DNA from 3 places in the Methylobacterium sp. Leaf469 genome. Region 2 is predicted to be linked to each of the others. Evidence: predicted binding sites of a transcription regulator. Region 2 holds the regulator's gene; each other region holds the start of a gene.
What was found. Region 2 encodes LexA, which represses DNA repair genes until DNA is damaged. Its sites were predicted from a motif close to TGTTCNNNNTGTGTTCNG; they were not measured.

Region 1 (6,709 bases), on a different contig from region 2:
TCCCGCGCGCCGCGTTCGCGGGCCGCCGTCAGGATCGCCTCGATCTCGTGGTCGTTGAGCGAGGGAATCACCGGGGCGGCGATGACCATGACGGGAATTCCCGCGGCACTCAGGCGCTCGATGGCCTCCAGGCGCTTCTTCGGGTGCGGCGCGCGCGGCTCCAGCCGGCGGGCGAGGTCGGGATCGAGGGTGGTGACCGAGACGGCCACCTTCACGAGATCGTCGCGGGCGAGATCAGCGAGGAGGTCCAGGTCGCGTACCACGAGGTTCGACTTGGTGACGATCCCGACGGGATGCCGGAACCGGGCGAGGACTTCGAGGATACCCCGGGTGAGGCGGTACTCGCGCTCGATGGGCTGGTACGGGTCCGTCGCCGTGCCGAGGGCGATGGTGGCGGGCCGGTAGCCCGGCGCCGACAATTCGGAGGTCAGGAGCTTCACCGCATCCGGCTTGTGGAACAGCCGCGTCTCGAAATCGAGCCCGGGCGAGAGACCGACATAGGCGTGGTTGGGCCGGGCGAAGCAGTAGACGCAGCCATGCTCGCAGCCGCGATAGGGGTTGATCGAGCGATCGAACGAGATGTCCGGCGAGGTGTTGCGGGTGATGAGGCTGCGGGCGCGCTCGGCCGTCACCACCGTGCGCAGGGGCGCCGGGGCGTCGGCCTCCCATCCATCGTCGAAGATATCGCGGCTGATAGTCTCGAATCGTCCGGTGGGATTGGCCGTCGCGCCGCGTCCACGCCGGGCGTCGCTCGGCCGCGTCGTCGTGGCGAGGCGCCGCGCGCCCTCCCCTGTGTCCGCGTCCGGCGACTCCGTCTCCATGCCGATCCTTCATCACCCGCCGCCGAATCGAACATATCATGAACATCATCGCGAGATGTTGCACATATTGCGGGCAAAGCGGCTTCTGGGTCGGGCCCTGCGCAGTCCGGGCAGGAAACCGGGCCGGTGACCGGCTTCAGTCCGGGGAAAAATGCGGTATGCGCGGGCATGATCTCCGCTCTGATCCATGTGGCGCGGCCGACCGATCTTGATGCGGTCGATCGGCTCGCCGACACCCTCGGCGCCCTCGTGGCCGGCGTCGCCGCCGGGCTCGTCGGCGATGCGGTCATCGTCGCGCCCAGCCACAGCACGGCGATCGACACCGTGGCGGAGGCCACCGGCGCCAAGCTCGTCCTGCGCCCGCGCGGCGGCTCGGCGTGGTCGGCCGGGGCCAAGGCGGCCCGGCGCGAATGGGTGCTCTGTTTGGAGGCCGGGGACGTGCCCGCCGAGGGCTGGATCCGCATCCTGGACCGCTTCATCGGCACCGCCCGACCGGACGTCACCCTGGGCCGCCTGCGCCGCCCGCATGCGGGTCTGCCGGCCCGCCTCGCCGCCCGGGGCGAGGGCGTCATCGGCGTCGGCGCGCCGCGCCCCGGCGATCTGGTGCGGCGCGAACGCCTTCTCGCCGGTCCGCGCTTCGTCCGACGGGTGAAGGTCCGCAAATTGCCGGCCCGCCTCGAACGCTCCTGAGGATCAGGATTCGGCGGCTGCCTCCATGCGCAAACGCAGGCGCTCGACATCGTCGTGGTTGCCGGACAGCAGGTCGGTGATGTCGCCGACGAGGAGCGCCGCGACGTGGCGGCACGCGGTGCCGTAGCGCCCCGCCATGCAGGTGCAGCGCAGGCGCAGGCCCGTGGCTCGGTCCTCCAGGGTGATGGCGTAGCGGTCGCCGCGCGAGCCCTTGACGGTGAAGCTCAGGGGCGGCGGGAGGCGCGGCCCCGACCGGGCGCAATCGGACGACGGTCCCGGGCCGGCGCGCGGCGGCAGGACGCGGTCCGGCCCTTCCGGCACCGTGGTGATCGGCAGCCGGATGGCGCGGGACAAGCCGAAGATGTCGGGCGCGCCGGTCCGGCGCATGGCCGCCAGGGCGATCTCGGCACACGCATAGGCGTCCTCGCCGGCATCGTGGTGCTCGAACCGGATGCCGAGGCGCGCCGCGACCTTGCCGAGGCCGCAGCCCTCCTCCGCGGGAAACACCCGGCGGGCGATCTGAACGGTGCAGAGGTAAGAGAAGGCCGGCGGCCGCAGGCCGTAGGCGACCAGCGACGCGCGCAGGACGCCCATGTCGAAGCCGGCGTTGTGGGCGAGCACGAGGCCGCTCGCCAGGTCGGGCAGGAACTCGGCCATCACCTCGGGAAACGTCGGCTGCGTCCGCACATCCGCCGGCACGATACCGTGGACCCGGATGTTGCCGGGGGAGAACCGCAAGTCCGGCGGCCGGATCAGCCGCGATTCCCGGCGCACCACCGCCCCGTCCGCGATCCAGGCGAGACCGACGGCGCAGGCACTGTCGCGACGCTCGTTCGCGGTCTCGAAGTCGAGGGCAAGAATCGGTGTCAAGTAGCTGGTGCCCCGCGCGCCCGAGGCGATGCGCGTCATGTAAGCCGCGCTGGAAGCCACCTCAAGCGCTCGCCACGAGGGCGAGCCAGGCCTCCTCGCTCACCACCTCCACGCCGTGCCTCTCGGCGTCCTTGAGCTTGGAGCCGGCGCCGGGCCCGGCCACCACGAGGTCGGTCTTGGCCGAGACCGAACCCGAGACCTTGGCGCCCAGGCGCTCGGCCGTGGCCTTGGCCTCGCTGCGGGTCATGCGTTCGAGGGAGCCGGTGAAGACCACGGTCTTGCCGGCGAAGGCCGTCGCCGTCACGGGTGCCGCCATGGGTTCCGTGGTGACGGCCTCGAGGAGGGCCCGCACGGCGGCGTCGTTGTGCGGCTCGCCGAAGAACGCGATGAGGGAATCCGTCGCCACCGGACCGATCTCGGCGTCGTCGGCGAAGTGCCGGTAGGCGTCGCCCGGGCGCTGGGACGCGGCCCGGGCGATCCCGGCGGCCGCCGCATCGGCGTCGCCGTAATGGGCGAGCAGGCTCGCGCGCTGGGGCGCCGACAGCCGGATGCGGCCGGGCGCCTCGCCGGCTTCCACCCCAGCCTCGCCCTCCTCCGCATCGGAGGTCTCGCGGGGGTAGCCGACCTCAAGCAGGCGGTCGCGCGTCGTCGGGCCGATGCGCGGAAGCGACGAGAGTTCGATCCAGTCCGGCCCCGCCTGGGCGGCGGCCGCCGCCGCGACCCCACCCATCAGGGCGGCCATGTCGGGAAAGCGTTTCGCCAGGGCCTTGGCCGTGGACTCGCCGATGTCGGGGATCCCGAGGGCGAACAGGAAGCGGTTGAGGGGCAGGCGGCGGCGGTCCTCGACGGCGGCGAGCAGGTTGTGGATCGCCTTGTCCTCCTCCTCGCCCTTCTTCTTCGTCGGCTTCTTCGGGGCCGGTGCGCCCTCGGCCCGGCGCTCGGCGGACAGGGCTTCGCGGCGGGCCACGATGGCGGCCTTCAGCTCCGCGAAATCGAGGCGGAACAGGTCGGCCGGCTGCTTGATGACGTGCGCTTCGAACAGCACCTCGATGTAGGTCTGGCCGAAGCCTTCGAGGTCAAAGCCGTTGCGCGAGACGAAGTGCTTCAGGCGCTCCACCCCTTGCGCGGGGCAGATCAGGCCGCCGGTGCAGCGCCGGACAGCGTCGGGCTTGCCCGTACGCGGGTTGATCTCCCGGATCGCCCGACTGCCGCAGGCGGGGCAATGGTCGGGGAAGACGAAGGGCGTCGCGTCCGCAGGGCGCTTGTCGAGCACCACGTCCATGACCTTGGGGATCACGTCGCCGGCCCGCTGCACCACCACCGTGTCGCCGACGCGGATGTCGCGGCCGTCGCGGATTTTTTCCCCGTCGCCGCCAACCCCCTGGACGTAGCCCTCGTTGTGGAGCGTGGCGTTCGACACCACGACGCCCCCCACCGTCACCGGCCGCAGCTTGGCCAGGGGATTGAGGGAGCCGGTGCGGCCGACATTGATCTCGATCCCCTCGACCACCGTGAGCGCCTTCTGGGCCGCGAACTTGTGGGCCAAAGCCCAGCGCGGCGAGCGCGAGACGAAGCCGAGCCGCCGTTGCAGGGCGAGGCTGTCGACCTTGTAGACGACGCCGTCGATGTCGTAGCCGAGATCCGCCCGCGCGGCCTCGATGCCGCGGTAATGGGCGATCATCGCTTGCGCATCGGTGAAGCGTTTCGTGCGGTCGTTGACCGGCAGTCCCCAGCGCCCGAACGCTCCGATCATCCCGGACTGGGTCTCCTCAGGCAGGGCCGACATCTCGCCCCAGGCGTAGGCGAAGAACTTGAGCGGCCGCGAGCGGGTGATCTCGGGATCGAGCTGGCGCAGGGACCCGGCGGCGGCGTTGCGCGGGTTGGCGAACAGGGCCTTGCCGGCGGCCTCCTGACGCGCGTTGATGGACGCGAAATCCGCGTGTGAGAGGTAGACCTCGCCCCGAACCTCGCAGATCTCCGGCACGTCGTCGCCCGAGAGGGTCTCGGGGATGCTGTCCACCACGCGGGCGTTGCGGGTGACGTCCTCGCCGGTCTCGCCGTCGCCCCGCGTCGCGGCGGTGACGAGGCGGCCGCCCTCGTAGCGGAGCGACAGGGACAATCCGTCGATCTTCGGCTCGGCGGTGAAGGCCAGCGTCTCGCCCTCGGGCCAATTCAGGAACCGGCGCACCCGGGCGACGAACTCCTCGACCTCCGCATCCGCGAAGGCGTTGCCGAGGGACAGCATCGGCACGGCATGCCGGACCTTGGCGAATTTCTCCGACGGCTTGGCGCCGACGGAGGTGCTCGCCGCCCCCGTGCCGGCGAGGTCCGGGAACCGCGCCTCGATGTCCTCCAGGCGGCGGCGCAGGGCGTCGTACTCGGCGTCCGAGATCTCCGGCGCGTCCTCCTGGTGATACAGGCGGTCGGCCTCGGCGATGCGCTCGGAAAGGGAGGCGTGCTCACCGCGCGCCGTCTCCGGCGTCAGGTCGTCGAGGCTGTCGGCGGCGGGCTTCGATGCGGGCATGCTGGGCTTCTGCGATGGGGACCGGTTCGGCCCGGCATACAACACGTCGTTCGATGCCGCATCGTCCCCCGGCACGGCGCGGGCAGGGTGTGCGACCGCACGTCGCCGGCCGTAACTTCGGCCCGCTTCGCCACGTAGATAGGACCGTCGGCGGCACCGGTCGCCCCGACAGCCGCGCATTCGGAACATGCCATGCCCGCCCTGCCCGCCATCTCCGCACCCTGGCGCGACCGCGCCGGACGTCTCTCGGGCCTCAAGCTCGGCGTCTTCCTGTTCGCCCTGGCGCCCGGCCTCTGGCTCGCCGGCGCCTATGCGGCGGACGCGCTCGGTGCCAAGCCCATCACCGCGCTCCTGCACGGCACCGGCGAATGGGCCGTGCGTTTCCTGCTGCTGTCCCTGGCCGTCACGCCCCTGCGGCGCCTGGCGAACTGGCCGAAGCTGATCCTCGTTCGGCGGATGCTCGGGCTGACGGTGTTGGCCTACGCGCTCATCCACCTCGCGCTCTACGTGATCGATCAGAACTTCGTGCTGACGAAGGTGGTCTCGGAGATCGTCAGTCGGATCTACCTTACCATCGGGTTCGTCGCCCTCGTGGGGTTCGTGGTCCTCGGCGTGACCTCCACGGACGGCATGATCAGGCGACTCGGCAAGGCGTGGCCGCGCCTGCACAAGACGGTCTACACCCTCGCGGTGCTCGGCCTCGTCCACTACTTCCTGCAGGCCAAGATCGACGTCTCCGACCCGGTGTTCTGGACCGGCGCCTTCCTGCTCCTCATGGGCTGGCGCGCCCTGCAGCGCCTGCGCTGGCCCATCAACCCCCTGACCCTGCTGGGGCTCGCCGTCGCGGTGGCGCTCACCACCGCCGGACTGGAGGCGGCGTGGTACGGGCTCGCCAGCGGCATCCCGGCCGGGCGCGTGCTCCAGGCCAACCTCGCCTTTCCCGACATGATCCGCCCGGCCTGGTGGGTGCTCGGCATCGGTTTGGTTCTGCCCGTCATCGATGCCGCGCGCCGCATCTGGGACCGGTTCGGCAAAGGCGCGGGCAAGGGTGCGGACAGGGGCGCGGGACCAGAGGCCCGACCGGTGCGGAGCCGGCCCGCCGAAGCGGTGGCCGCGCGCTGAAGCCGGCTTGCGGCCGCGCCCGGCCTCCCGCATGAGTCCGTGCCGATGGTTCGGGGGACGCGATGACGAAAACAATCTGGGCGGCCGGCATGGCCTGCCTCCTCGCCGTCGGTGCGGCCCGCGCCGAGTGCCCCCGCGCCGAACCGCCGCCCGTGAGCGCCCGGCCGACCAAACCCGCCTTCCCGGAGAAGCCGGCCTGCGTCGACGCCAAGGGCGGCTGCCCCGGCTGGGAAGCCTACAGCTACAACGACGCCATCAAGGCCTACAACGCCCAGATCGCCGTCTACCGTCCCCTGGCGGAGGCCTACGTGAAGGGCCTGAACGCCTACGTGAAGGCGGCCTCGGACTACGCGCAGTGCGAGGTGAAGGCGCTTCAGTAAGACCGGCGCCTTCGCAGTCTTCGGGGCGCATGAGAGGCTGTCGCCCATGAGCGCGCAGCCCAAAGCCGGCATGGATGTCGACGCCTTCCTGGCCTGGGCCCAGCACCAGCCCGGCCGCTACGAGCTCGTCGACGGAGAGGTCTTCGCCATGGCCCCGCAGCGCATGCGGTATGTGGAGACCTCTCCGTCCAGCTCGCGCCCAGGGTAGGCCTTCGAGAGGCCGGGCTTGCCTGTCGTATGCTGCCCGACGGGATCACGGGGCGGGTGGATGCGGCAACCTGCTTCGAGCCGGCCGCCCTGGT
Region 2 (6,709 bases):
CCCTCGGACGCGTTGCGATCTGGATCGCCACGGCGATCATGGGCACACTTGCGACGACCCTGGTCGCACAGTTCGCGACGGCACCGTTCGCGACCTACCACTTCCAGACGGTCCAGCCCTTCGGCCTCGTCGGAAATGCCTTGACCCTCCCCCTGGTATCGCTCGCCGTGATGCCGGCGGCGGTACTCGGCATCCTGGCCTACCCCTTCGCCCTCGATCAGCCGGTCTGGTGGCTCATGGGTCTCGCCGTGCGGGGGATGCTGACGATCTCCACCTGGATCGCCGGGTTCGATCGCGCCACCTACGTGATCCCGGCCTTCGGACCCGGCGCCCTCGCGGCGATGGCCCTTGGCCTCGTCACGCTCACCCTACCGGTGTCGCGGCTGCGCTGGCTCGGCCTCCTGCCGATGGCCGTCGGCGTAGCCCTGGCCGCGAGCGCGACGCGGCCGGATCTCTATATCGACCGCGAGGGAGCTGGAATCGCCATTCGCGCCCAGGACGGACGCCTCGCAACCCTGGGGAAACCGCCAGCCTTCGTCCTGGAGCAATGGCTGAAGGCCGATGGCGATGGACGCCGGGCCGGCACCGTCACCGCCCTCTCGACCGCTCGGTGCGATCGGCTCGGCTGCACGGCGCATTTGCCGGACGGAAGAGTGCTTGCACTCGTCACCGACAAACGCGCTCTCCACGAGGATTGCATCCGTGCCGACGTTCTAATCACCCGTCGCGATGCACCGCCGGCCTGCGCCGCCAAACTCGTGCTCGACCGTCCATTCCTGGCTGCCCACGGTGCCGCGACGATCCGCTTCCCGCCAAAGGCCGATCCGATCATCACCACGGCACGACGCGCCGGCGAGAGTGTACCCTGGCGCCCGGTGCGGGAAACGGTACCGACGCGGACCCCGACGCCGGCTGTCCCGACCGCGCCGACAGCGCCAGATACAGACGAACCCGAACCTCCCTCCGAAGGCTCGGGCGAGACTCTTCAGTAGCGACGGACCAGACTGACGAGGCGTCCCTGGATCTGAACCCGATCGGGCCCGAGCACCCGTGTCTCGTAGGCGGGGTTCGCCGCTTCTAGAGCGATGGACGATCCACGCCGGCGCAGGCGCTTGAGGGTCGCTTCCTCGTCGTCGATGAGAGCCACGATGATGTCGCCGGTGTTGGCGGTGTCCTGCTTGCGGATCACCACCAGATCACCGTCGAGGATCCCGGCATCGACCATGGAATCGCCGCGCACCTCCAGGGCGTAATGCTCGCCACCCGAGAGAAAGTCCGGGGACAGGGTGACCGAGTGGCTCTGCTCCTGGATCGCCGAGATCGGCGTACCGGCCGCGATCCGGCCCATGACCGGGATGGTGATGGCACGACCGTCGCCATCCGTCGCTCGCGTCGTCGGCAGGCGTGCAACCGGCATGCGCTCGACGGTGCCCTTGCCCTTGCCCCCCTCGACGACGCTCGGCGTGAAACGACGCGACTCCGTCGGTGCCGCAGCGCCCGCGCCCGACTGCCCGCCGAGACTCTCGGGCATCCTGATCACTTCGATGGCGCGGGCGCGATTGGGGAGGCGCCTGAGGAAACCACGCTCTTCCAGCGCCGTGATCAGCCGATGGATGCCCGACTTCGACTTCAGGTCGAGGGCATCCTTCATCTCATCGAACGACGGCGGTACGCCCCCCTCGTTCATCTTCTGTTGAATGAACTGGAGCAGATCCAGCTGCTTACGAGTCAACATGAACGGCACCCGTCCTCGAACAGTACAAAGCGGCACTAAGCCACAGAAACAAATCGCGAACAGGTTATGCGTTCCGGAAGTGTTCTGCAAGGGTTCTCAGGAAAGATACATTATGGAGAGGCCGGGCGAAATTGGCGATGAGCCTGTCATCGCCAATTGGCGGCAAACCGATAATATTGTTTATCATCAATTATTTAGCAGGGTTTGGATGCCCCCCCGCTGGTCCCTGCTTTGGCCTGCCCCCATGCGGTGGCCCAAGTTCGAAGTTAGTGCATCGTCGGTCTGGAGTTGACCCCGTTTGTGGTCCACGGCCTATGCAAGGTCTCGGGCTGTGACAGCTTGGTTGGCGAAGGCTCGGCGCGTCAAGCCGCCCAGGGCCGTGTGGGGTCGATCGTCGTTGTAGTGGCACCTCCAGTCCTCGATGCGGTCGCGGGCATCAGCCAGCGACAGGAACCACGAGGCGTTCAGGCATTCCGCTCGTAGGCGGCCGTTGAACGACTCGACGTAGGCGTTGTCGGTCGGCTTGCTCGGTCGTGAGAAGTCGATCTCGACCCCGTTCAGGTAGGCCCACTGGTCGAGCATGCGACCGGCGAACTCCGGCCCATTGTCGACCCGCAAGCTCTTGGGCCGTCCCCTCAGCTTGACCGAGGCGTCGAGCGCCTCGGTGACCTGGAAGGCGCGGAGGTTGGCTCTCGGTGTGAGCGAGAGCGCCTCTCGCGTGTGGCAATCGACGACCGTCAGGATCCGGAACGGACGCCCGTCGAACAGGCGGTCGGCCATGAAGTCCATGGCCCAGACCTCGTTGGGTCCACCGATCGCCGGTCGTCCCTGGCGATACCGCCAAGCCCGCTTGCGCTTGGGCAGCTTGGACCGGATCGACAGCCCTTCGTCGCGGGTTGTTCCGGTAGGTGCGCTTATGGTTCACCTCCCAGCCCTCCCGTCGCAACAGGATGTGCAGCCGCCGATAGCCGTAGCGCACCCGCGCCGCGGCCATTTCTTTCAACCGCATCCGCAGCGCGACCTGAGGGTCCGAGCACTTCCTGTAGCGCTGGGACGAACGGCCGAAGCCGGTGGCCTGGCAGGCCCGACGCTCACTGATGTCGTAGGTCACCCGCAAGTGACCGGGCGACTTCACGGCGAACGGCGGGCCTCACCACTGATCCTTGAGGACGTCCTGCAGCATCGAGCGGTCCAGCGTCAGGTCGGCGACCAGCCGCTTGAGCTTACCATTCTCGTCCTCCAGCTGCTTGAGCCGTCGGATCTCCGGCACGCCCATGCCGACGAACTGCTTCTTCCAGCGCTAAAACGTCGGCTCCGATACGCCCATCTTCCGGCAGACCTCGTCCACCGTCGCGCCGTTCTCCGCCTGCCGCAGGGCGAAGGCGATCTGTTCATTCGTGAAGCGTTTGCGAGGCATGGCATCCACCCTCCTTCAGGGTTCAGGATGCCCGAAAAACTTGCGCTCAGCGCGGACCAGTTTCTGGGTCAGCGTCACGTCGGAGCCTGAACACAGCCGTCACAGGGGTGGGTAATTACTAAGTGGTGGCGGCTATGATCCGAACCGACAACGAACTGATCGCCGAGCTTGAGGCGGTCATGCAGAGATTGCGGGAACTGGAACTGATCACTTCCAATATGGAACGCTTCTTCGAGGTCGGGGAATGGTTGCTGTGCTTTGAGGGTGCCTGGATGCTTGCGCGAGACGATCCTGATCATCCTTTGCAATCGGACAAATCGTATCTGGCGTTGGTAGCGTACTTCGCGGGCGAGATAGCGTGACAGGGTGCTCGCGAACGCACTGCGATCCCACCCTCGGTCTGCGGCATGGGTGATCGATGATCCGAGGCCCTTTCAGGCCGGATCAGCGAGCGTCGTGAGAACGCGATCCATTTAGAGCGCGTCCCCCTGCTGCGAGATCGCGAAGCTCGGCGTCGGCGTCTCGGGCGACCACGCGAACCCTCGGGTCTTAGGATCGTCCGTCCCCAGAAACCCACCCATGGGTGCCCGGGGGGATGGCGATCGTCAGTTGCGTTGAGAGGACGGTCAGGAGAAATTCGGTCCGCAGCGTCGCCCTCTTGGATCGTCCGCTTCCAAACTTCGACGCTCTGGGGCCAACAGTCTGCGAGGCAGCCGGTCGAGGCGCACGTCCAACCGGCGACGCTTGGCCTTCCCGTTCTCCGCGCGTGGATCTCGCGGGCCCTGCATAGCCCTCGCGTCATCCCGGTTCGGCGAAACCGGCCGGCCTGGGTCAGGCGATGATGTCCGGCGTGATCTGGTCTTCGATGTAGGAGATCCGGTCGCGCAAGGAGAGCTTGCGCTTCTTGAGGCGCTGGATCTGGAGCTGGTCGCCGGCGACGCTCAGTTCGAGGGCGTCGATGGCGCCGTCGAGGTCGCGGTGCTCCTGCTTGAGCCGCTCCAGCTCGTCGGCGAACGCCGTCGGTTCGTCGTCGTTCAACGCACTCGCCATCGCACCCTGTAGCCCCGGGATTCCCGTGCTCCGACCATGCGGCACCGCTCCGCCGACGGCAAGAACCCCCGGCGCGGCCTGCACAGGCAAGGTCTCACAGGAGCCGATTAACCACGCCCGAGGCCGGTCCGGAAAAACCCGCAAGCCTGGCCGCCAATAGCCTTCGACAGCCGGCTTCACATATGTCAGTCTCCGATTCGTCGAAACGAGACAGGAGAAGACACTCATGTCACTGCAGACGCACCTGACCCAGCTCGCCCGGAAGCACGAAGCCCTCGAGCGGGAGATCCACGACGCCAAGCACAGTCCCTCGGCGAACGACCTGCGCATCGCAGAACTCAAGAGAAAGAAACTCCTTCTCAAGGACGAGATGAACCGGCTTCGAAGCGACACCGATTCGCTGCACTGAGCCCGTACAGGCCCAAATTTTTCTCTGAGCGTTCGCCGCCGCCCCTGGTCTCCAGGGCGGCGGTTCTCGTTTGCGGGAAGCCCGCCGTCCCGCATAAGGTCCGGCTCAAGCCGGCGACCACGACCGGTCCGACGACCGGAGGATTCGATGGACGCCCCCGCCAACGCCCGGCCCGGCAACGCCGCCTATTCCGAGATCCACGCCGCCTCCCTCGCCGACCCCGAGGCGTTCTGGCTCGCTGCGGCGCAGGCCCTCGACTGGGCGAGCCCGCCGACCCGTGCCTTCGACGCATCGGCCGGGGCCTGCGGCCGCTGGTTCCCCGACGGACGCCTCAACGCCTGCCACAACGCCGTGGACCGCCACGTCGCGGCCGGTCGCGGCACGCAGGCGGCGATCCGGTACGATTCGCCCGTCACCGGCACCCGCCGCACCATTACGTACGCGGACCTGCTCGACGAGGTGGCGACCCTCGCCGGGCTCCTGGCCGCGTGCGGGGTGGGCCCCGGCGACCGTGTGGTGATCTACATGCCGATGGTGCCCGAAGCGCTGTTCGGTATGCTCGCCTGCGCCCGCCTCGGGGCCGTCCATTCCGTGGTGTTCGGGGGATTCGCCGCCAACGAACTCGCCATCCGCATCACCGACGCCACGCCCAAGGTGGTGCTCGCGGCCTCGTGTGGGATCGAGCCGAACCGCGTCGTCGCCTACAAGCCGCTGCTCGATGCCGCCATCGCGGCGTCGTCGCACACGCCGCATGCCTGCCTGATCCTGCAGCGCCCGCAAGCGGAGGCGACCCTGGTGCCGGGGCGCGACCGGGACTGGGCCGAGGCCGTCGCGACCGCCAGGGCGGCGGGCCTCCGGGCGGCCTGCACGCCGGTGGCGGCCACGGACCCGCTCTACATCCTCTACACCTCGGGCACGACGGGCAAGCCGAAGGGCGTGGTGCGGGACACCGGCGGCTACTGCACGGCGCTGGCCTGGACCATGCCCAACCTCTACGACGTGGCGCCCGGCGAGACCTATTTCTGCGCCTCCGACATCGGCTGGGTGGTGGGGCATTCCTACATCGTCTACGGCCCGCTGCTGCACGGCTGCACCACGATCCTGTACGAGGGCAAGCCCGTCGGCACCCCCGATGCCGGCGCCCTGTGGCGGGTGGTGTCGGAATACGGCGCCGCCTGCCTGTTCACGGCGCCCACGGCCCTCCGGGCGATCAAGAAGGACGATCCGCGGGCCGAGCGCGTGCGGGACCACGACCTCTCCCGCTTCCGCAGCCTGTTCCTCGCAGGCGAGCGGGCCGACCCGGATTCCGTCGCCTGGGCCGAGCGGGCGCTCGATCGCCCCGTCATCGACCATTGGTGGCAGACGGAGACGGGCTGGGCCATCGCGGGCAATCCGCTGGGTGTCGGCCTGCTGCCGGTCAAGCACGGCAGCGCCTGCGTGCCGATGCCGGGCTACGACCTCGCCGTGCTTGACGAGGCGGGACGTCCGGTGCCGGAGGGCACCATGGGCACCATCGCGCTGAAGCTCCCCCTGCCGCCCGGCTGCCTGCCGACCCTGTGGGGAGCGGACGACCGCTTCCGCACGAGCTACCTCACCACATATCCGGGCTGGTACGACACCTCGGACGCGGGCGTGGTCGATGCCGACGGCTACGTCACGGTGCTGGGGCGCACGGACGACATCATCAACGTCGCCGGCCACCGCCTGTCCACGGGCGGGATGGAGGCGGTGCTGGCCGCGCACCCCGATGTGGCCGAATGCGCCGTCATCGGCATCCGCGACGCCCTGAAGGGCGAGCAGCCCTGCGGCTTCGTGGTGCTGAAATCCGGCGTCGACCGCGACCCCGGTGTCATCGAGACGGAGCTCGTCGCCCTGGTGCGCGAGCGCATAGGCCCCGTCGCCGCCTTCAAGCTGGCGCTGACGGTCGCGCGCCTCCCCAAGACGCGCTCCGGAAAAATCCTGCGCGGCACCATGAAGCGCATCGCCGACGGCGAACCCTGGACCCTGCCGCCGACCATCGACGACGCCGGCACCCTCGACGAGATCGACGCGAGCCTCCGGGAGCGTGGCTTGGTGTCCGACGGGCAGACACCCTGAC
Region 3 (6,709 bases), on a different contig from region 2:
CGCAGATGCAGGTGTTCTTCGTTGCCGTGCCGGCCTCGGTGCTCATCGGCATGCTCGTGCTGCTCGGGAGTCTGGGCGTGATGATGGGGGTGTTCCTGGACGATATCGGGCGTTACCTCGCGGACCTCGCCGGGCGATGAGCCGCGCTTCCGGCAGCACGGGGGCCTGACCCATGTCCGACGATGCGGATCCGGAAGACAAGACCGAAGACCCGACTCCGCGGCGCATCGAGAAGGCCATCGAGCAGGGCAACGTCCCCAACTCGGTCGAGATCAACACGCTCTTCATCCTGGCGGCCTTCACCCTGGCCCTGGTGATGGCGTCGGGCTCCATCGCGCGCGAACTCGTGGCCGGCATGCGCGGCTTCCTCATGAACGCCCACGCGGTGCCCTCCGACCCGCACGTCTACGCCGCCATGGGCCTGCGCACGATGCTGCTGTACGCCCAGGCGCTCGCCATCCCGGTGGGGCTGGTGGTGGTGGCGGGGCTGGCCGCGGGCCTGCTCCAGCACCCCCTGGTGTTCTCCGTCGAAGCCATCGGGCTGAAATGGGAGCGGCTCTCACCCATGGCCGGCGTCAAGCGCATCTTCGGCAAGGAGGCGATGTTCCAGTTCGTGAAGGGGCTGGCCAAGCTCGCCATGGTGGGCATCGTCGGTGGCACCATCCTGTGGGGCGAGCGCGACCGCCTCGACGCGTTCGTGCGCCTCGACCTCACCGCCACCCTGGCGGCGATCCTGGCCATCTGCCTGAAGCTCATGGGCGGCATGCTGGCGGTGTTCGTCGTCATCGCCATGGGCGACGCCCTGTACCAGCGCTTCCAGTGGCGGCAGAAGCTGCGCATGTCCAAGGAGGAGATGAAGCAGGAGCACAAGGAGAGCGACGGCAACCCCGAGGTGAAGGGCCGGATGAAGCAGATCCGCGCCCAGCGGGTGAAGAAGCGCATGATGGCGGCCGTGCCCACCGCCACCGTCATCGTCACCAACCCGACCCACTACGCCGTGGCCCTGCGCTACGAGGCCGGCATGCAGGCGCCGATCTGCGTCGCCAAGGGAGTCGACAGCCTGGCGCTCCGCATCCGGGCGCTCGCCAAGGAACACGGCGTGCCGGTGCTGGAGAACCCGCCGCTGGCCCGCGCGCTGCACGCGACCGTGGACATCGACGAGGAGATCCCGGCCGAGCATTACCGGGCCGTCGCTGAGGTCATCGGCTTCGTCATGCGCCTGCGGCGCCGGGCGGCGTGAGCCTTTCGGCGCGTGCGAGATCGGCCAAGCACCACGGTTTGTGCACCTTTTTCCCCGCAATTTAACGGAAGCCGTGGCGGGATGACCCTTGCCGCGCGTGCGGACCGGGCGCTAACCGGTAGGCGCAAGAAAGGTGGATCGACCCGGGATGGCTGAGTTCAGCGGACCAACCAAGGCCGCGTCGAACGCGATCGACCGGTCCGAGCGGCCGGGCCGCGTCGGATTGCTCCTGGTCCTGGCGGGGCTGCTGGTGGGGGCGGCCGTCGGCCTGTCCTTCGTCGCCAACGAGCAGGCCCAGCCGCTCATCCTCGGCCTCCTGGCGCTGCTCGCCATGGCGGGCGTGTTCTGCCTGTTCGCGCTCGCCATCGGCGCGCTCCAGCTCGCCGGGCAGACGGGGCGCGACGACATCACCAAGGCCATCGTCGACGCCTCGCCCGAGGGCACCATCGTGGTGGAGGAGGGCGGCCGGCTCATCTACGCCAACGAGGCCTACCTCACCATCGCGGGCGGCGAGAGCTTCGCCAACCTGCGCGCCGTGGAACGGGTCTTCGTCGGCTCGCCCGAGGTGTCGGAGGCGGTCTACCGCCTGGCCCAGGCCGCCCGCGAGGGCCTCGGCCACGGCGAGGAGATCCGCATGGCGCCGCCGCCCGACGGGGCCGGCGACCGCGCCTTCGCGTGGTACCGCATCGCCGTGCGGCCCATCGACCGGCCGCGCCGGCCCGCCGCCCTGTGGACCGTGAGCGACATCACCCACGAGCGCGAGCGCCAGGAGAACGTCTTCCAGGAGCTCCAGCACGCCATCGACTACCTCGACCACGCCCCCGCCGGTTTCCTCTCCATCGATCCGGCCGGGTCCGTCGTCTACATGAACGCCACCCTGGCGACCTGGCTCGGCTACGACCTCGCCACCGTGGGCTCGGGCGGCCTGCGCCTGCCCGAGATCGCGCCGGGCGCCGACGTGCTCACCGCCACGGGGGGACAGCCCGGCGAGGTGCGGACCGACCGGTTCGACCTCGATCTGCGCCGCCGCAACGGCCACCCCCTGCCGGCCCGGCTCTACCACCGCGTCGCCTTCGGGCAGGACGGCAAGCCCGGGTCCTCGCGCACCATCGTGCTCAACCGCTCGGCAGGCGCGGAGACCGACGAGCCCCAGCGCGCGGCGGAAGTGCGCCTCGCGCGCTTCCTCAACAACAGCCCCATCGCCATCGCGACGGTGGACCACGCCGGCCACATCGCCCGCGCCAACGCCTCGTTCGCGCGCCTGTTCGGCGGCACCCCGCGCCAAGCGATGCCGGACGGGCACGGCAGCCTCAACGCCGAGCCGACCATCTGGGACGCCCTGGTGGAGCGCGACCGCGCCGCCCTGGAGACGGCCCTGACCAAGGCGTCCGGCGGGCTCGCCGCCATCGAGCCCATCGAGGTGATGCTGACGGGGGCGGGCAACCGCTCGGCCCGGGTCTGGCTCAGCCCCGCCGGCGTCGAGGGCGCCGCGGAAGGGGCTCCGGCCCCAGGTACTCCCGCTCAAGGCACGCCCGGTCAAGGCACTCCCGGTCAAGGCACCAAGGCCGACGAATCCGGCGACCGCGAACGGGTGATCCTCTACGCCCTGGACACCACCGCCCAGCGCCAGCTCGAACAGCAGGTCGCCCAGGCCCAGAAGATGGACACCGTAGGCCAGCTCGCCGGCGGCATCGCGCACGACTTCAACAACGTCCTGCAGGCGATCATCGGCTACTCGGACCTGCTGCTCGCGAGCCACCGGCCCACCGACCCGGCGTTCCAGGACATCATGCAGATCAAGCAGAACGCCAACCGGGCCGCCAGCCTGGTGCGTCAGCTGCTGGCCTTCTCCCGCCGCCAGACCCTGCGGCCCGAGGTGATGAGCGTCGGCGAGGCCCTGTCCGACCTCACCTTGCTGCTGAAGCGCCTGCTCGGCGAGCGGGTCGACCTCGACCTCAAGCACGGGCGCGAGATCTGGCCGATCAAGGCCGACGTGAACCAGTTCGAGCAGGTCATCGTCAACCTCGCGGTCAACGCCCGCGACGCCATGCCTGAGGGCGGGCGTCTGCTCATCCGCACCGCCAACGTGGTGCACGATTCCACCCCTGAGGAGGCGCGCCTCGGCATGCCGGCGGGCGACCACGTCCTCATCGAGGTCATCGACACCGGCCAGGGCATCCCGCCCGACGTCATGGAGAAGATCTTCGAGCCCTTCTTCACCACCAAGGAGATCGGCAAAGGCACCGGCCTCGGCCTCTCGACGGTGTTCGGCATCGTCAAGCAGAGCGGTGGCACCATCGACGTGCGCTCGACGGTGGGGGAGGGCACGACCTTCCGCATCTACTTCCCCCGCCACGAGCCCGTGGCCGAGCCGGAGCCGGCGCCCCTGCCGGCCACGAGCACCACGGGCGAGATCGCCGCCCACCGCCTCAAGGGCACCCCCGAACTCGCCGCCCCGTCGCCGAGGAAGCCCGCGCCCGACCATACCGGCCAGGGCGTGATCCTGCTGGTGGAGGACGAGGATCCCGTGCGTGCCGTCAACAGCCGCGCCCTGTCGGCCCGCGGCTACACGGTGCTGGAGGCGGCCTCCGGCCTCGATGCCCTCAAGATCATCGAGGACAAGAGCCAGACCATCGACCTCGTCGTGTCCGACGTGGTGATGCCCGAGATGGACGGCCCGACCCTGCTGCGGGAACTGCGCAAGCACCACCCCGACCTCAAGGTGATCTTCGTCTCCGGCTACGCCGAGGACGCGTTCCGCAAGAACCTGCCCGAGGGCGAGGACTTCAACTTCCTGCCCAAGCCCTTCAGCCTGAAGCAGCTCGTCGAGACGGTGAAGGAAACCATCGCGCGCTGATTTTTACGGGGGGCAACGAACCGTGCGACTCGGGGCTTCGAACCTGACGTCAGATAAGTTGGCTGGAGGCCGATGACCTCCACGCCGTCATTCGGGGGCCGCGGAGCGGAACCCGGAATCCAGAGCCGCGACGCGCGTTCGACATGGCCCTTCCTGTGTTTCTGGATTCCGGGTTCGCCTGCGGCGACCCGGAATGACTGCGTGGGTGTCGTGACCGACCACGCAATCCGGCGAGCGGTCCGCCATCGTTTTGAAGCCGTCGCTCCGAAACCACGTCTGCCAGCCTTGCGGAATTAGAACAAAACGAGTACATCAATCGTCATCCGAGGCGCATTGAGCCTTGCTCCCACCCCATGCATAAGGATGCCGACGAATGGCCCAGCCAGCGCTGAAAGTTGTGGACGCTCCCATGGTGGACAAGGACAAGGCGAAGGCGATCGACGCCGCGCTGTCGCAGATCGAGCGCGCCTTCGGGAAGGGCTCGATCATGCGCCTGGGCAAGAACGCCCAGGTGGCCGAGGTGGAGGTGGTTTCCACCGGCTCCCTCGGGCTCGACATCGCGCTCGGCGTCGGCGGCCTGCCGCGCGGGCGCGTCATCGAGATCTACGGCCCGGAATCCTCGGGTAAGACCACGCTGGCGCTTCACACCATCGCCGAGGCCCAGAAGAAGGGCGGCGTCTGCGCCTTCGTCGACGCCGAGCACGCCCTGGACCCGATCTACGCCCGCAAGCTCGGCGTGCAGCTCGACGACCTGCTGATCTCGCAGCCCGACACCGGCGAGCAGGCCCTCGAGATCACCGACACCTTGGTGCGCTCGGGCGCCATCGACGTCCTCGTGGTCGATTCCGTGGCGGCGCTGACGCCCCGCGCCGAGATCGAGGGCGAGATGGGCGACAGCCAGCCCGGCCTCCAGGCCCGGCTCATGAGCCAGGCGCTGCGCAAGCTCACGGGCTCGATCTCGCGCTCGAAGTGCATGGTGATCTTCATCAACCAGATCCGCATGAAGATCGGCGTGATGTACGGTAGCCCCGAGACCACCACGGGCGGCAACGCCCTGAAGTTCTACGCCTCGGTCCGCCTCGACATCCGCCGCGTCTCGACCCTGAAGGATCGCGACGAGGCCATCGGCAACCAGGTCCGCGTGAAGGTGGTGAAGAACAAGGTCGCCCCGCCGTTCAAGCAGGTCGAGTTCGACATCATGTTCGGCGAGGGCGTCTCCAAGGTCGGCGAACTCATCGACCTCGGGGTCAAGGCCGGCATCGTCGAGAAGTCGGGCGCCTGGTTCTCCTACAACAGCCAGCGCCTCGGCCAGGGCCGCGAGAACTCGAAGGGTTTCCTGCGGGACAACCCCGACATCGCCGCGAAGATCGAGGCGGCGATCCGCCAGAATTCCGGCATCCTCGCCGACAAGATCCTCGATACGGCCAAACCCACCGAAGAGGATCTGGACGAAGGCGAAGCCTGAGTTCCGGACCCGTCACCCGACACGAGAAAGCCGCCGGGCCCCGTGCCCGGCGGCTTTCTCGTGGTGCCTCGCTATTCACGCCGCCCGCGCCATCGCGAGGAAGCGGACGATTTTGGCGGGCAAATGCCCCGAATGACACGAGCGTGCCGAGGCGGCCTCGGCGACGTCACGGACGATGTCCTGGGTCGTCGGACCCTGCTGCTCGCGGGAGGCCGCGATGGTGGAGGCGACGCCGTTGATTTCGCGATCTCGCGATCTTGCAGATACGTGCCGTGATGGCGGCGATCGCCGAGACTGCCTGACTCGTGGCGGACTGGATCTCGGCGATCTGGCAGGAAATGTCCTGGGTGGCCTGCGCCGTCTGCCTCGCGAGCCTCTGCACTTCCACGGGCGCCTGGATTAGGCCGCGGCGCGTCCCCCGACCGTCAGCCCGGCGGCAGCATCTCGATGGCGATGCCGGCATAGAATGCCGCGAGGTCGGCGATCTCGGCATCCGACAGGCCCTTGGCGACGACGTTCATGATCGCGTTGCTCCGGCGTCCGTCGCGGTACTCGGTGAGCGCCTTGACGAGGTACGGCTCGACCTGCCCCGCGAGGTTCGGGGCTTCCGGCAGCTTCGACAGCCCGTCCATGCCGTGGCAGGTCTGGCAGGCGGTGGCGGCCTTGCGGCCCGCCTTGGCATCGCCGGCCCGCGCCGGACCGATGGCGAGCCCGCTCAGGAGCGTGGCGGCGAGGAACAGGGCGGCGGCGGGATGGGGCATGCGGACTCCGGGTTCTGGGGCGATCGAGATATCCGCGCGCAGGCCGTCGAACCAGAAGCCGCAGGGCCATCGGGCAGACGCGACCTGCGGCCGGTGAGCCGGGCGGGCGCGCGGCCCGCCCCCCAAAAGGTCACTTCCCCTCGTACGAGATCCGGTAGATCGCCCCGGCCGTGTCGTCGGCGACGAGCAGCGAGCCGTCGAGGAACACGGCCACGTCCGCCGGGCGGCCGAGATACTCGCCGTCGCCCGTGAGCCAGCCCTCGGCGAACGGCACCGGCGCGCCCGCCTTGCCGTCCTTCTCCACCGGCACGAACATGATCCGGGCGCCGATGGGCGTGGTGCGGTTCCAGGAGCCGTGCTCGGCGATGAAGATCCCGCCGCGATAG

Region 1: ASG60_RS08230 (PA0069 family radical SAM protein) is a predicted target of LexA. The motif match lies at 849-866, and genes of this name have one in related genera.
Region 3: recA (recombinase RecA) is a predicted target of LexA. The motif match lies at 4,392-4,409, and genes of this name have one in related genera.

The regions. Positions count from the first base shown of each region.
Region 1 covers NZ_LMRE01000012.1:81,681-88,389, forward strand. Annotated here, with positions in the region: gene ASG60_RS08230 (PA0069 family radical SAM protein) at 1-821, opposite strand, end outside; gene ASG60_RS08235 (hypothetical protein) at 990-1,511, shown strand; gene ASG60_RS08240 (3'-5' exonuclease) at 1,515-2,420, opposite strand; gene ligA (NAD-dependent DNA ligase LigA) at 2,443-4,905, opposite strand; gene ASG60_RS08250 (protein-methionine-sulfoxide reductase heme-binding subunit MsrQ) at 5,098-6,027, shown strand; gene ASG60_RS08255 (hypothetical protein) at 6,117-6,407, shown strand; gene ASG60_RS23850 (hypothetical protein) at 6,454-6,615, shown strand; partial or broken gene ASG60_RS08260 (Uma2 family endonuclease) at 6,630-6,709, shown strand, end outside.
Region 2 covers NZ_LMRE01000023.1:60,504-67,212, forward strand. Annotated here, with positions in the region: gene ASG60_RS11455 (ComEC/Rec2 family competence protein) at 1-992, shown strand, start outside; gene lexA (transcriptional repressor LexA) at 986-1,735, opposite strand; partial or broken gene ASG60_RS22735 (IS3 family transposase) at 2,048-3,152, opposite strand; gene ASG60_RS11475 (hypothetical protein) at 3,287-3,514, shown strand; gene ASG60_RS11480 (DUF465 domain-containing protein) at 3,984-4,202, opposite strand; gene ASG60_RS11485 (DUF465 domain-containing protein) at 4,429-4,611, shown strand; gene ASG60_RS11490 (propionyl-CoA synthetase) at 4,759-6,708, shown strand.
Region 3 covers NZ_LMRE01000013.1:15,460-22,168, reverse strand. Annotated here, with positions in the region: gene fliR (flagellar biosynthetic protein FliR) at 1-140, shown strand, start outside; gene flhB (flagellar biosynthesis protein FlhB) at 173-1,240, shown strand; gene ASG60_RS10025 (ATP-binding protein) at 1,389-4,097, shown strand; gene recA (recombinase RecA) at 4,471-5,562, shown strand; gene ASG60_RS10015 (cytochrome c) at 5,988-6,323, opposite strand; gene ASG60_RS10010 (PQQ-dependent sugar dehydrogenase) at 6,454-6,709, opposite strand, start outside.